DNA from 2 places in the Pseudomonas oryzihabitans genome. Region 2 is predicted to be linked to the other one. Evidence: predicted binding sites of a transcription regulator. Region 2 holds the regulator's gene; the other holds the start of a gene.

Region 1 (7,794 bases), 1.7 Mb from region 2:
GGATGATCAGCCCGGCAGCCCAGACCTGAGCGGCCTCGCCATCCTGCGGCGTGGTGCCGGTATTGCCGATGTGCGGATAGGTCAGGGTGACGATCTGCTTCGCATAGGAAGGATCGGTCAGGATTTCCTGGTAGCCGGTCATGGCGGTGTTGAACACCACTTCGCCGACCGTGTGGCCGTCGGCACCGATGGATTCACCGCGAAAGATGCTGCCATCGGCAAGTGCGAGTATGGCTGGCTTAGTCAAGAAGACCTCCGAAAATCAAGCCTTGGCGGGCAAACGCAGGGTGCAAAAAAACGGGATGACATCTCGAAGAGTCATCCCGTTTTAATGTTGTGATTTCATTCTGCGCTAGCTTTTAGTGGATACACTAAAGCTGCATTGTACACGAATTGATCACGGCTTGCACCCCTGCGAGCTGATCAGCGCAACTCCAGTACGTCCTGCATGTCATATAGCGCTGGCTGTTTGTCCTTCAGCCACAGGGCCGCACGCACCGCGCCCTTGGCGAAGGTCATGCGACTGGACGCCTTGTGGGTGATCTCGACCCGCTCGCCTTCGCTGGCGAACAATACCGTGTGATCGCCCACCACGTCCCCGGCACGCACGGTAGCGAAGCCGATGGTCTGGCGATCCCGCGCACCGGTCTGGCCTTCCCGGCCATAGACGGCGACCTCTTCCAGCTCACGCCCCAGCGCCTGGGCCACGACCTCGCCCATGCGCAGGGCGGTACCCGAGGGCGCATCCACCTTGTGCCGGTGGTGCGCTTCAATGATTTCGATATCGACCTCGTCACCCAGTACCCGGGCAGCGGTGTCCAGCAGCTTGAGGCAGAGATTGACGCCGACGCTGAAATTGGCGGCGAAGACGATGGGAATTTCCTTGCTCGCTTCCAACAGGGTCAGCTTCTGCTCGGCGGTAAAGCCGGTGGTGCCGATCACCATGGCCTTTCTGGCCTTGCGGCAGAGCGCCAGATTCTGCAGGGTCACATTGGGATGGGTGAAGTCGATGACGACATCGAAGTCATCCAGCACCCGCGCCAGGTCACCTGACAGCATCACTCCGTTACGGCCGATGCCGGCGAGTTCGCCGGCATCGGCACCCACCAGACTGCTCTCGGGACGATCCACCGCAGCAGTCAGGCCGGCAGCGCCCTGGGTCTGCTGGACCGCTTCGATCAAGGTCTTGCCCATGCGCCCCGCGGCGCCCATTACAGCTATACGTCGCATCATCAGCTCCAGGTTGCTGGCTGGGCGCCGCCTCGCGACGGCGCCCCTGCCGGTTTAGAGGTCGTCGAAGAAGCGCTTCATCCCGTCGAACCAGCCGCTGGCCCGAGGCGAATGGGAGCTGTCGCTCTGCAGGGTGTTGCGGAATTCCTCGAGCAGCTCGCGCTGACGCCGGCTCAGGTTGACCGGGGTCTCCACCACCACCTTGCACATTAGATCGCCAGCGCCACCGCCACGCACGGGCGTCACGCCCTTGCCGCGCAGGCGGAACATCTTGCCGGTCTGAGTGCCTTCGGGGATCTTCAGCTTGACGCGGCCATCCAGGGTCGGCACTTCCAGTTCACCACCCAGAGCGGCGTCGGTGAAGTTAATCGGCACCTCGCAATAGAGATGCTTGCCGTCACGCTGGAAGATCGAGTGCTCGCGCACATTGACCACCACGTAGAGGTCGCCACTGGGGCCACCCAGGGTCCCGGCTTCGCCTTCGCCGGTCAGACGGATGCGGTCGCCCGTGTCGACGCCCGCCGGCACCTTGACCGACAGGGTCTTCTGCTCTTCCACGCGACCCTGGCCATGACAGGCCGTGCAGGGCTCGGGAATGATCTTGCCGCTGCCGTGGCAGCGCGGGCAGGTTTGCTGCACCGAGAAGAAACCTTGCTGCATCCGCACCTGGCCAATGCCGCCACAGGTGGGGCAGGTGGACGCCGAGGTACCTGGCTTGGCGCCATTGCCGTCGCACACCTTGCACTCGACCAGGGTGGGCACGCGAATGGTGACCGTGGTCCCGCGCACTGCCTCTTCGAGGTCCAGATCCAGGGTATAGCGCAGATCGGCACCGCGCTGCGGACCGCCGCGGCCACCGGCACCACCGCGCCCGCCGAAGAAGTCGCTGAAGACGTCGCCGAAGATGTCGGAGAAGTTCGCGCCCCCTGCGGCGCCGCCGAAACCGCCGCCGCCCATGCTCGGATCGACGCCAGCATGGCCGTACTGGTCGTAGGCCGAGCGCTTGCCCGCATCGGACAGCACTTCGTAGGCCTCCGCGGCCTCCTTGAATTGCTCTTCGGCAGCTGCGTCCCCCGGATTGCGATCCGGGTGGTATTTCATCGCCAGGCGTCGGTAGGCTTTCTTGAGCTCGGCTTCGCTGGCGCCGCGCTCGACCCCGAGCACCTCATAGTAATCACGTTTGGCCATAGACTTTCTGCACCTTAAATTTTCTCACCCTCCAGACACGCCAACGCGGGAGCAGGCTCCCGCGTGGCGGATCCGACGGGCCGAAGCCCGTCAGGTGCGGTAAGCACGGGGCTTACTTGTTGTCCTTCACTTCCTCGAACTCGGCGTCGACCACGTCGTCACCGGGCTTCTTGGCATCACCGTCCGCCTTGGCCGAGGCGCCTTCGGCACCTGCCGCAGCGCCCTGCTCGGAGTAGAGCTTCTGGGCCAGCGGCGCGGAGGCCTGGGACAGAGCATTCATCTTGGCTTCGATGGCGTCCTTGTCGTCACCGCGCACGGCGACTTCCAGTTCGCCAATGGCCTTCTCGATGGTGCTCTTCTCTTCGGCCGTGGCCTTGTCGCCCGCCTCGGTCAGCATCTTGCGAGTGCCGTGCACCAGGGCATCACCCTGGTTGCGAGCCGCGGCCAGCTCTTCGAACTTGCGATCCTCGTCGGCATTCGCCTCGGCGTCACGCACCATCTGCTGAATCTCGTCCTCGGACAGACCGGAGGATGCCTTGATGACGATGGACTGCTGCTTGCCGGTGGCCTTGTCCTTGGCGGACACGTTGAGGATACCGTTGGCGTCGATGTCGAAGGTCACCTCGATCTGCGGCACGCCACGCGGCGCCGGCGGGATCTCGGCCAGGTCGAACTTGCCCAGCGACTTGTTCTGCGCGGCCTGCTTGCGCTCGCCCTGCAGCACGTGGATGGTCACGGCGCCCTGGTTGTCGTCGGCAGTGGAGAACACCTGCGACTTCTTGGTCGGGATGGTGGTGTTCTTCTCGATCAGCGCGGTCATCACGCCACCCATGGTCTCGATGCCCAGGGTCAACGGGGTAACGTCCAGCAGCAGCACGTCCTTGACGTCACCGGCCAGCACGGCGCCCTGGATGGCGGCACCGATGGCGACGGCTTCGTCCGGGTTGACGTCCTTGCGCGCTTCCTTGCCGAAGAAATCGGCAACGCGCTTCTGCACCAGCGGCATGCGGGTCTGACCGCCCACCAGGATGACCTCGTGGATGTCGGAGACGTCCAGGCCGGAATCCTTCAAGGCAGTACGGCACGGCTCGATGGTGCGCTCGACCAGCTCTTCCACCAGGGACTCCAGCTTGGCGCGGGAGACCTTGACGTTCAGGTGCTTGGGACCGCTGGCATCGGCAGTGATGTACGGCAGGTTGACGTCGGTCTGGGTAGCCGAAGACAGTTCGATCTTGGCCTTCTCGGCAGCTTCCTTCAGGCGCTGCATGGCCAGCGGATCGCCCTTGAGGTTCATGCCGCTTTCTTTCTTGAATTCTTCGACGAGGTAGTCGATCAGGCGGATGTCGAAGTCTTCACCACCCAGGAAGGTGTCGCCATTGGTGGCCAGCACCTCGAACTGATGCTCACCGTCGACCTCAGCGATCTCGATGACCGAGATATCGAAGGTACCGCCGCCCAGGTCATAGACGATCACGGTGTGGTCGCCCTTGGCCTTGTCCAGGCCATAGGCCAGGGCTGCCGCGGTGGGCTCGTTGATGATGCGCTTGACGTCCAGACCGGCGATCCGGCCAGCATCCTTGGTGGCCTGGCGCTGGCTGTCGTTGAAGTAGGCCGGCACGGTGATGACCGCTTCGGTGACGGTCTCGCCCAGGTAGTCCTCGGCGGTCTTCTTCATCTTTTTCAGGACTTCGGCAGAGATCTGCGGCGGCGCCATCTTCTGGCCCTTGGCTTCGACCCAGGCATCACCGTTGTCTGCCTTAACGATCTTGTAAGGGACCATCTGGATGTCTTTCTGCACGACGTTTTCTTCGTAACGCCGGCCGATCAGTCGCTTGACCGCATAGAGGGTGTTCTGCGGATTGGTCACCGCCTGGCGCTTGGCCGGCTGGCCAACCAGGGTCTCGCCATCGTTGGTGTAGGCGATGATGGACGGCGTGGTACGGGTGCCTTCGGCGTTTTCCAGTACCTTGACGTTGCCGTTTTCGAGGATCGCGACGCAGGAGTTGGTGGTCCCCAGGTCGATACCGATAATCTTGCCCATGTAGTCTTCTCCAGAAATCTCAGATTCCGCGCGGCCCGCTCAGGGGGCCTTTGATGTTCGCTTGCCTACCAGATGGGGCCGAGCGAAAGAATTTCAAGCCTTTTCGTCGATGCTCGGCTGCTGTGCGGCAGGGGCCTTGCTCACGACCACCATCGCCGGCCGCAGCAGGCGACCATTGAGCAGATAGCCCTTTTGAAACACCTTGAGCACGCTGCCCGGCTCGGCGGTGGCGCTCTCTTCCATGGCCATGGCCTGGTGGTGTTCCGGATTGAAAGGCGCGCCGTGGGGATCGACGGCCTCGACCTGATAGCGCTTGAGCGTGTCCTGCAGCATCTTCAGGGTCAGCTCCATGCCTTCGCGCATGGGCCTCAAGGCTTCGTCCGCGGCATTGGACAGCTCCAGGCCACGCTCCAGGCTGTCGAGTACCGGCAACAGATCGCCAGCAAATTTTTCCAGCGCGAACTTGTGCGCCTTCTCCACATCCTGCTCAGCGCGACGACGCACGTTCTGCAGGTCGGCGACGCTGCGCAGCGATTGATCCTGGGCAGCGGCGAGTTGCTCTTCGAGCGTGGCAACGCGGGCAGCGAGATCCTCGTGCTGGACGTCGCCCTGAGCGGCTGCTTCGTGCTCGGGAGTCTGGGAGTTCTGTTCGTCGGCCATGGAGTCCTCCTGTGATAATGCCGGTGGGCGCGCCCTCTAATGGACGACGCCTTGATCGATGGCGCCTATATGGGGCCGCCGGCCGGCGCTTCAAGAGCTGTATGGATTGCCAGTGCCCGAGAGGCACTGTATAAACAACCAGAAAACCGCCTCCGGAGATCGTCGCATGCTGGTGCATCTGTCCGTCCGCAACTACGCCATCGTCGAACACCTCGACCTCGACCTCGAGCGCGGCATGACCGTGATCACCGGCGAAACCGGCGCCGGCAAGTCCATCATGCTCGACGCCCTCGGCCTCACCCTTGGCGACCGCGCCGACAGCGATGCGGTCAGGCCTGGTGCAGACAAGGCCGATGTTCTGGCCAGCTTCGACACCACCGACATCCCCGAGGCGCGCCAGTGGCTCGCCGAGCGAGACCTGGAGCAGGACGGCCCCTGCCTGCTGCGCCGCGTCATCACCCGCGAAGGACGCTCGCGCGGCTATATCAATGGCTCGCCCTGCCCACTGGCCGACCTCAAGACCCTGGGCGGCCTGCTGATCGACATCCACAACCAGCACGAACACCAGTCGCTGCTCGGTCTCGACACTCATCGCCGCCTGCTGGACGAATACGCGGGCGCGGGAGAACTGGTTCGCCAGGTCCAGCTCGCCGCCCAGCGCTGGCGCCAGGTGCGCCAGACCCTGGAGCGTCTTACCCGCAACGGTGACGAACAGCGCGCTCGCCACCAGTTACTCAGTTATCAGCTGGAAGAACTCGACAATCTCGCCCTGGCCGAGGGAGAGCTGCAGGCACTGGAACAGGAGCAGAGCGACCTGGCGAGCGCCGAGCACATCCTGCTGGCCTGCCGCCAGGCCATGGACCTCTGTACCGAGAACGAGCAGGGCAACGCCCAGTCAGCGCTCAATGCCAGCGTGGCACGCCTGACTGCCTTCGACCGCCCGCCTGCGCAGATCCAGGAAGCCAGCAACCTGCTCGCCTCCGCCCAGATCCAGATCGAGGAGGCGATGAATGAATTGAATCGCTTCGTCGATCATTTCGAAGCCGATCCGGAGCGCCAACAGGCCGTGCAGGAGCGTCTCGACAGCGTCTACAGCCTTGCCCGCAAGCATCGGGTGCAGCCCGAAGCCCTGCTGGAACTGCACGACCAGCTGCGCAATGAGCTGCAATCCCTGGACGCCGACGATGTCGCGCTGGAGCGCTTGCAAGAAGAATTGGCCGCCTTCGAGCGCCACTACCAGGAGAAGGCTGGCGAACTGAGTCGCCTGCGCGAGCAGCGCGCGCCAGAGCTCGCAGCAGCGGTCGAGACGGAAATGCAGCGCCTGGGCATGCCGGGCGGCCGCTTCAGTATCACGCTAACGCCGGGCAGTACCGGTGAACCCCAGCCACTGGGCAACGAGGGCGTCGAATTTCGCGTCAGCGCCAACCCGGGCCAACCCCTGCGCCCACTGGCCAAGGTCGCCTCGGGTGGTGAGCTGTCACGTATCAGCCTGGCCATCCAGGTCATTACCGCCCAGACCTCGCGCACCCCGACCCTGGTATTCGACGAGGTGGACGTCGGTATCGGCGGCCCGACGGCCGAGGTGGTCGGCCAACTGCTGCGGCAACTGGGTGAGCGTGGCCAGGTGCTGACGGTTACCCACCTCCCCCAGGTTGCAGCCCAGGGTCACCAGCATCTGTTCGTGCACAAGGAGCGCGGCACCGACGAGACGCGCACTGCGGTCGCCAAGCTGGACCGGGCGCGGCGCGTGGAGGAGGTGGCGCGCATGCTCGGCGGCGTCGACCTCACCCGCGAATCCCTCGCCCACGCCCGCAAGCTGGTGGTCAGCCGCTAGCCGTCCACAGCACCAGACATGAAAAAGGCGACTCCGGGTCGCCTTTTTCATGTCTGGATCTTCACTTGCGCTGACGGATGTACAGCACTAGGTTGTGATCGACCAGCTCAAAACCGTGCTCTTCAACGATCTCGCGCTGACGCTTTTCGATCGACGCATCGGTGAACTCGATGACTTCGCCGGTATCCACATCCACCATGTGATCATGATGACCGGTATCAGCCAGCTCGAACACGGCATGGCCGCCATCGAAATTATGACGCACCACTAGGCCGGCCGCTTCGAACTGGGTGAGGACCCGGTAGACCGTTGCCAGCCCTACGTCCTCGCCTGCTTCCATCAGCGCCTTGTAAACGTCTTCAGCGCTCATGTGGCGCTGCTCGGTGGTGTCCAGCATCTGCAATATCTTGACGCGCGGCAGGGTCACTTTCAGACCCGCTTTGCGGAGTTCGTTGTTCTCTACCATGCTCTTTCTCGGTGCCGAGTGCTTTCGCAGCCCTCGGGAATACGGGTATGATCGGTGCTTCGTTGCCCAGCAAGATAGTGGAAGTCTCCCACCGATGCAAAACCTCAAGCAAACGCTGACCGGGCTCTCTCTGATGGGCCTAGCCATGCTCGCCGGCTGCTCTCTGCCGGGGGTTTACAAGATCGACATCCAACAGGGCAACGTTGTCACCCAGGACATGATAGACCAGTTGCGCCCCGGAATGACCCGACAACAAGTCCGGTTTATCATGGGTTCGCCGCTGATCCAGGACACCTTCCATCCCAATCGCTGGGACTATCTGTACAGCCTGCAGGCCGCCGGTGGCCAGCGTAAGCAGGAACGTGTCAGCTTGGT
Region 2 (7,794 bases):
TCGCGAAGGGGAGGCCATCGCCTGGCACCTGCGGGAAGCCATCGGTGGCGACGACTCGCGCTACAAGCGCGTGGTCTTCAACGAGATCACCAAGAAGGCCATCCAGGAGGCCTTCTCCCAGCCCGGCGAGCTGGATATCAACCGCGTCAACGCCCAGCAGGCCCGTCGCTTCCTGGACCGCGTGGTCGGTTACATGGTCTCGCCGCTGCTGTGGTCGAAGATCGCCCGTGGCCTGTCCGCTGGTCGGGTGCAATCCGTTGCGGTCAAGCTGGTCGTGGAGCGCGAACGTGAGATCCGCGCCTTCGTCCCCGAGGAATACTGGGAAATCCACGCCGACCTCGCCACCCCGAAAAAGGATCAGGTGCGCTTCGAGGTGGTGCGCGAGAAGGGTGAAGCCTTCAAGCCGTTGAACGAGGCCCAGGCCAAGGCCGCGCTGGCCAAGCTGGAGAAGGCCGGCTATCGCATCGCCAAGCGTGAAGACAAGCCGACCAGCAGCAGGCCCTCCGCCCCCTTCATCACCTCCACCCTGCAGCAGGCGGCGAGCAATCGCCTGGGCTTCGGGGTGAAGAAGACCATGATGATGGCCCAGCGTCTCTATGAGGCTGGCTACATCACCTATATGCGTACCGACTCGACCAACCTGTCCGGTGATGCCATCGCCATGGCTCGCGGCTATATCGAGAGCGAATTCGGCAAGCAGTACCTGCCGGAAAAGGCCAACGTCTACGGCAGCCGCGAAGGCGCCCAGGAAGCACACGAGGCCATCCGCCCGTCCGACGTCAACGTCAAGCCCAACAGCCTGTCGGGCATGGAGCGGGACGCCGAGCGCCTGTACGAGCTGATCTGGCGCCAGTTCCTGGCCTGCCAGATGCCCCCGGCCGAGTACCTGTCCACCACGGTGACCGCCGCGGCGGGAGACTTCGAGCTGCGTGCCCGTGGCCGCATCCTCAAGTTCGACGGCTACACCCGTGTCCTGCCCCAGCAGGGCAAGCCGGGCGACGACGACGTCCTGCCCGAGATGAAGCAGGGCGAAGACCTCGGCCTGGTCAAGCTCGATCCCAGCCAGCACTTCACCAAGCCGCCGGCCCGCTTCTCCGAAGCCAGTCTGGTCAAGGAGCTGGAGAAGCGCGGTATCGGCCGGCCGTCGACCTATGCCGCCATCATTTCCACCATCCAGGATCGCGGCTACGTAACGGTGCACAATCGCCGGTTCTATGCCGAGAAGATGGGCGACATCGTCACCGACCGGTTGAACGAAAGCTTCGCTAACCTGATGGACTTCAGCTTCACCGCCAACATGGAAGGCAATCTGGACAACGTCGCCCAGGGCGAACGGGACTGGAAGAATCTGCTCGACGAATTCTATGGGGATTTCAAGCAGAAGCTGGAATACGCCGAAGCAGGCGAGAAGGGCATGCGAGCCAATCAGCCGACCCTGACGGACATTCCCTGCCAGCTCTGCGGCCGGCCGATGATGATCCGTACCGCCTCCACCGGCGTCTTCCTGGGCTGCTCCGGCTACGCCCTGCCGCCCAAGGAACGCTGCAAGGCCACCATCAACCTGGTGCCGGGCGACGAGATCGCCGACGACGACGAGGGCGAGTCCGAATCCCTGGTTCTGCGCGGCAAGCATCGCTGCCCCATCTGCAGCACCGCGATGGACGCCTATCTGATCGACGAGCATCGCAAGCTGCACGTCTGCGGCAACAATCCGGACTGCCCGGGCTACGAAATCGAAGAAGGCAGCTATCGCATCAAGGGCTACGAAGGTCCATCGCTCGAGTGCGACAAGTGCGGCAGCGAGATGCAGCTCAAGACGGGCCGCTTCGGCAAGTTCTTCGGCTGTACCAATCCAGCCTGCAAGAACACCCGCAAATTGCTCAAGAACGGCGAGCCCGCACCGCCGAAGATGGATGCCGTGCCCATGCCGGAGCTGCGTTGCGAAAAGGTCGACGACACCTATGTGTTGCGTGACGGCGCTTCGGGCCTGTTCCTGGCTGCCAGCGGCTTTCCGAAGAATCGCGAAACCCGTGCGCCGTTGGTCAGCGAACTGCTGCCCCATCGCGACGAGATCGATCCCAAGTACCATTATCTGCTGAGTGCTCCGGTGAAGGATTCCGAAGGTCGCCCGGCGGTGATTCGCTTCAGCCGCAAGACCAAGGAGCAGTACGTGCAGACCGAGGTCGAGGGCAAGCCCACCGGCTGGAAGGCCTTCTACGACGGCAAGAAGTGGCAGGTGGAAGAAAAGCGCTAGAGCCCTGGGTTCTGGCAGGAGACAGGCGGCCGGCGTGAGTCGGCTCCAGGAGAAGGGCATGGCCAACGAGCGTTACACCCGCACCAACCAGAAGCTCTATTTTGCCGGTCTGGCCCTGGAAAGCTGGCGCTCGGCTCAGGCGGCGCCTTCAGCGCAAAGCCAGGGCCGCATCATGGCCGAACGCGAGGCCTGTCTGTTCCACCTGCATGGCGCCCTGCTGGGCCTCTGTCAGGAGGTGGCGGGCTTCTATCGCCACCCGACCATGGAGGCCACGTCGCTCGCCGTTCTGCTATCACCCGAAGCCCTGAACGAGGCGCCTAGTCCGGAGATGGGCGAGCTGGTCGAGTTGGCTGGCAATTCGGAGACCTGGCTGGCACGGCTGATCGCCGAATACCAGCGATTGCTGCAACCGCCCCAGGCGCCACGACGGACCAAGCAGGACCCGACGCTGGCCCTGATCGAGGCGGTCAGTCTGGAACCGGCTGAGCCGGAACTGGGTCTTGAAGAAGTGGAAGCCTGGCGCGAAAGCCTCAAGCAGACGGCGCTCAGATTCCGCGGTGCCATGACCGAGTGGTAGGCCCGTTCCACCAGCAACTCATCCAAGGCTGCCAGGATGCTGGCCTTGCAGACCGTCGAAAAAGGCTCAGGCAAGTCAGCCTCTCAGACCCCACGCTGTTACACTATCCGCTTAGCTGTGGAGATACTGAATGACTACTGCCTACCTGGAAATCGTTGAACTCTCCGATGGTCGCATCGTGTTGCGCCGTGCGGACGACGAGGAAGCCCTCGTTACCCTGGAGTTTTCCAGCGATGCCAAGGATTTCCTGCATGGACAGCAGATAGAGGTGGCCAAGGCCATGTTCAACCTGGGTGTGCAGATGGCCGGTCGACTGGCCGAAGGCGATAGCCTCCAGCGCGATGATCAACCGCGCGTCCTGCACTGATTCTTTTCTCGATCCGGCATTCCGCCCTGGAATGCCGCCGCTACATCCCGTCCCGCCGCCTGTTCCCTACGCGAATCTGACGTTCAGACTCTGGCTGTGGCCTTGTGCCGCGGCGCGCGCCAATTGCTGCTTGCCCGCATCGCTCAGGTCGTGCAGCCAGCTGATCACCGTGTGGCTCTGCCCCTTGCGGAGCACTTCGCAGGCCAGTTGCAGCGTCTTGGCAGCACTCGGCGTCTGCAGCAGAAGCACCCGTTCCGGATTCAGATGAGTGCTGCGCAACCAGGCATTGCTGAGCAGCGATGGCGGGGTGACCAGGGTCAGCCAGCGGGCATCGTCCTTGTCGCTCAGTTGGCGCAGGATGGGGGCCAGCAGTTGCAGGCACTGTTCCTGGCTGCCATGCAGGGACATCTCACTGAAGGTATCCGGCAGCGGAGCGGCTGGCAGCTCCCGTGCCGGCTTGCCGGACTTGGGCAGAAAGGCGGTGAGTTCCTGCAGCAGGAACTCAGGTGCCAGGTCCAGCTCTTGAACGGACGAGCGCGGTGCATCGAACATCAGGGGAAATTGCATGGCGACCTCCTGGAGGCGACTCGATCAAATCCACTTGAGGTCATGTACCACGGATACATGACGTCACTGTGCTCAGCCTGGTCTTGAGCGCTTTCCGGAGCGCGAACAGATACCCCCGATCAAGACTTCGGCGTAAGGCAAAAGGCGGTGACAAGAGGCTGGCCCGCAGGCCAGCCCTAGAAGTTAGCGGCGGATGACGCCAACGCTTAACCCTTCGATGGCGAATTCCTGGCTGGAAAGATCGACTTCGATAGGGGCGAACTCGGGATTTTCCGCCAGCAGGGTGACCTGGTTGCCCGAGCGCTTGAATCTCTTCACGGTGACTTCATCGCCCACCCGAGCCACGACGATCTGACCGTTGTGCACCTCACGGGTCACATGGACCGCGAGGAGGTCGCCATCGAGGATGCCGACGTCTCTCATGCTCATGCCCTTGACCTTCAGCAGGTAGTCGGCACGCGGCTGGAAGAAGGCCGGATTGATGGCACAGTTTTCTTCGACGTTCTGCTCGGCCAGAATGGGCGCGCCGGCAGCCACCCGACCGATGACCGGCAGGCTTTCATCGGCTTTGCGCGTCGTATCCAGACCCGGAATGCGGATGCCCCGGGAGGCGCCCGGCGTCATCTCGATGGCGCCCTTACGGGCCAGGGCCTTGAGATGCTCCTCAGCCGCATTCGGCGATTTGAAACCAAGCTCCTGCGCGATCTCCGCGCGGGTAGGCGGAAAGCCATTGGCTTCGAGGCAACGCTTGATGAAGGCCAGAATCTCGGCTTGTCGCGGTGTCAGTTTCAGCATGATGCACGTCGCGTCGTCTAATGATGCTGTGATTATATACAGTAACTCCAGGTGCTAGGCAAGGCCGCTGCACCTGGCTTCAGACGACAGGCCGGATTCACGGCAAATAGCGTTCAAATGACGGAATGACGTGCCTTCCAAGGCTTCGCATGGCTGTTCGCAGACCAGCCCGCGATTGACTTCGGTAGCGTTTGAAACATATGTTTCAAACGGAAATTCATCTATCGAGGAAGGTCATGGCGCAGTCGGATACCGTTGAACGCATTCTGGATGCCGCCGAACAGTTGTTCGCCGAGCGCGGCTTCGCCGAAACCTCGTTGCGACTCATCACCACGCGAGCCGGGGTCAACCTGGCAGCCGTCAACTATCACTTCGGCTCCAAGAAGGCCCTGATCCAGGCGGTGTTCTCGCGCTTTCTCGATCCCTTCTGCTTCAACCTGGAGCGGGATCTGGATCAGTGGCAGCCAAAGAACGGGGAGGAGGTGAGCCTGGAGGCGTTGCTCAATCTGCTGGTGGATCATTCCCTGGCCATCAAACCGCGGCACGGCAACGACCTCTCGGTGTTCATGCGCCTGCTGGGCCTGGCGTTCAGTCAGAGCCAGGGCCATTTGCGCAAATACCTCGAGCAGACCTATGGCCGGGCCTTCCGCCGCTTCCTGCTGCTGGTGAATAGAGCCGTGCCCGAGATTCCGCCGCTGGAGCTGTTCTGGCGTGCCCACTTCATGCTGGGCGCGGCGGTGTTCAGCATGTCCGGCATCAAGGCGCTGCGGGCAATTGGTGAAAACGACTTCGGCGTCGATACCCACACCGACCAGGTGCTGCGGCTGATGGTGCCCTTCCTGGCCACCGGCATGCGCGCACCCACGGCGATGCAGGAGCCCGAACTGGCCCAGGCGCAGTATCGGCCGCGACGTCCAGTCGCGGCGGAGACGGCCGAGACCTACTAGGCTGCGGCGCCAAGGGCGCCTGGGGTAAGCTTGCGTCCCTTTCACGGCGCCATGCGCCGGAGCATTCGGACGAGGTACCCATGCAAGGCTCCCTGATGGTCGATATCGCTGGCACCTGGCTTACCGCCGAGGATCGCCAGTTGCTGCGCCAACCGGAGGTGGGCGGACTGATTCTGTTCGCCCGCAACATCGAAACGCCCGGCCAGGTACGGGAGCTGTGCCGCGCCATTCGCGCGGTGCGGCCCGAGCTGCTGTTGGCCGTGGACCAGGAAGGTGGCCGTGTGCAGCGCCTGCGCCGCGACGTGGTGCGCTTGCCGGCCATGGGGCAGTTGAGCGGCCGAGCGGACAGCGTCGAACTGAGTCGGCTCTGTGGCTGGCTGATGGCGACCGAGGTCCTGGCAGTGGGCCTGGACTTCAGCTTCGCTCCGGTGCTGGATGTCGACTACCAACGCAGCCAGGTCATAGGCGCGCGGTCCTTTGGTAACGCGGAACAGGTGATCGAACTGGGCGGCGCCTTCATCGCCGGCATGGGTGAGGCCGGCATGGCCGCCACCGGCAAGCATTTTCCCGGACACGGCTGGGCGGAAGCCGATTCCCACGTCGCCATCCCCACCGACGAGCGTGATCTGGACACCCTGCAGCGCACCGACCTGCGGCCGTTCCGGGCCCTGCTGCCGAGGTTGGGCGGCGTCATGCCCGCCCACGTCATCTATCCTGCGGTCGATGCCCAGCCGGCCGGTTTTTCCCGGCGCTGGCTGCAGGACATCCTGCGCGGTGAGCTGGGCTACCAGGGCGTCATCTTCAGCGACGACCTGTCGATGGCCGGCGCCCACGTCGCTGGCGATGCCGGACAGCGCGTCGCGGCAGCCCTGGAAGCCGGTTGCGACATGGGGCTGGTCTGCAACGATCGCGCCGCGGCCGAACTGGCCCTGAGCCGCGTGCAGCAGCTGGGCGTCTCGCCCTCGCCACGCCTGGCCAGCATGAGAGCCCGTCGCCACGTGGATCTCGATTATCGGCAGCAGCCGCAGTGGAGCCACGTGCTGCGGCGGTTGCGCCAGGCTGAACTCATCTAGAGGACGTATCCATGACCACCTACGCCATCATCGGAGGCACCGGCCTCACCGCGCTCGCCGGCCTGGAGCTGGACGAGGCCCAGACGTTCGACACCCCCTGGGGCGAGCCCTCGGCACCCGTGCAGCGCGGCCGCTTTGCCGGGCGACCGGTGCTGTTCCTGGCCCGCCATGGCCATCCCCATCGTATCCCGCCGCATCAGGTCAACTACCGCGCCAACCTCTGGGCGCTCAAGGAGGCCGGTGCCGAGGCCATCCTTGCGGTGAATGCCGTGGGCGGCATTCACGCCGCCATGGGCAGCGGCCATCTGTGCGTGCCCCATCAGCTGGTGGACTACACCTGGGGGCGTGGCCATACCTTCTTCGAAGGCACGGACCTCGACCATGTCACCCACATCGACTTCAGCTTTCCCTACGACGAGCCCTTGCGTCAGCGTCTGCTGGGTGCACTGCGCAAGCTGCAACTGCCGCATAGCGACCACGGCGTCTATGCCGCGACCCAGGGGCCACGCCTGGAAACGGCAGGAGAGATCGTCCGGCTGGAACGCGACGGCTGCGACATCGTCGGCATGACCGGCATGCCGGAAGCGGCCCTGGCCCGCGAACTGGGCTTGCCCTATGCCTGCTTGGCGCTGGTGGTGAACCCGGCGGCCGGCAAGGTGCAGCGAGAGATCACCATGGCCGAGATCGAAGCCGTCTTGGCCAGCGGTATCGACGAGGTTCGCCAGGTGCTGGCCGAGGTGCTGGCGGGCTGATAGCTCCAGGCCGCTTCCGGGAGGTCCCGGAGGCGGCCTGTTGGTCAGCTGGCGGCCGGCGTCAGGCGATCGAAGAGCGCTTCGAGCACGTTGAAGCGTTCTTCGGCGCGTTCCATCGGTACCTGGAACTTGAACAGGGTCGCGCCCTCCAGCCGGTACTTCTTCGGCTGCGCCTGGATCATCTTCACCAGCACCAGCGGATCCACCTGGGTGTCGGCAGCGAACTCCAGGCGTCCGCCCTGGGGCCCCGCATCCACCTTGACGATGCCCAGGCCTTCCGCACGTAGCTTGAGCAGTGTCAGGCGCACCAGGTTCTTGGTCGGTTCCGGCAGGAGCCCGAAGCGGTCGATCATCTCCACCTGCAATTCCTTGAGGGCGTCTTCGTCCGGCGCCGAGGCGATGCGCTTGTAGAGGATCAGCCGCGCATGGACGTCGGGCAGGTAGTCCTCCGGGATCAGGGCG

What was found. The regulator LexA, encoded in region 2, represses DNA repair genes until DNA is damaged. The targets are predictions, from matches to a motif close to CTGTNTNNNNANACAG.
Region 1: recN (DNA repair protein RecN) is a predicted target of LexA. The motif match lies at 5,246-5,261, and genes of this name have one in related genera.

Annotation. Positions count from the first base shown of each region.
Region 1 covers NZ_CP013987.1:486,197-493,990, reverse strand. The annotation lists gene carA (glutamine-hydrolyzing carbamoyl-phosphate synthase small subunit) at 1-247, opposite strand, end outside; gene dapB (4-hydroxy-tetrahydrodipicolinate reductase) at 424-1,230, opposite strand; gene dnaJ (molecular chaperone DnaJ) at 1,285-2,418, opposite strand; gene dnaK (molecular chaperone DnaK) at 2,531-4,459, opposite strand; gene grpE (nucleotide exchange factor GrpE) at 4,553-5,119, opposite strand; gene recN (DNA repair protein RecN) at 5,286-6,953, shown strand; gene fur (ferric iron uptake transcriptional regulator) at 7,015-7,419, opposite strand; gene APT59_RS02235 (outer membrane protein assembly factor BamE) at 7,514-7,794, shown strand, end outside.
Region 2 covers NZ_CP013987.1:3,630,389-3,638,182, reverse strand. The annotation lists gene topA (type I DNA topoisomerase) at 1-2,254, shown strand, start outside; gene APT59_RS16590 (DUF6586 family protein) at 2,313-2,831, shown strand; gene APT59_RS16585 (hypothetical protein) at 2,962-3,198, shown strand; gene sulA (SOS-induced cell division inhibitor SulA) at 3,265-3,765, opposite strand; gene lexA (transcriptional repressor LexA) at 3,949-4,560, opposite strand; gene APT59_RS16570 (TetR/AcrR family transcriptional regulator) at 4,797-5,507, shown strand; gene nagZ (beta-N-acetylhexosaminidase) at 5,588-6,580, shown strand; gene APT59_RS16560 (S-methyl-5'-thioinosine phosphorylase) at 6,592-7,332, shown strand; gene mfd (transcription-repair coupling factor) at 7,377-7,794, opposite strand, start outside.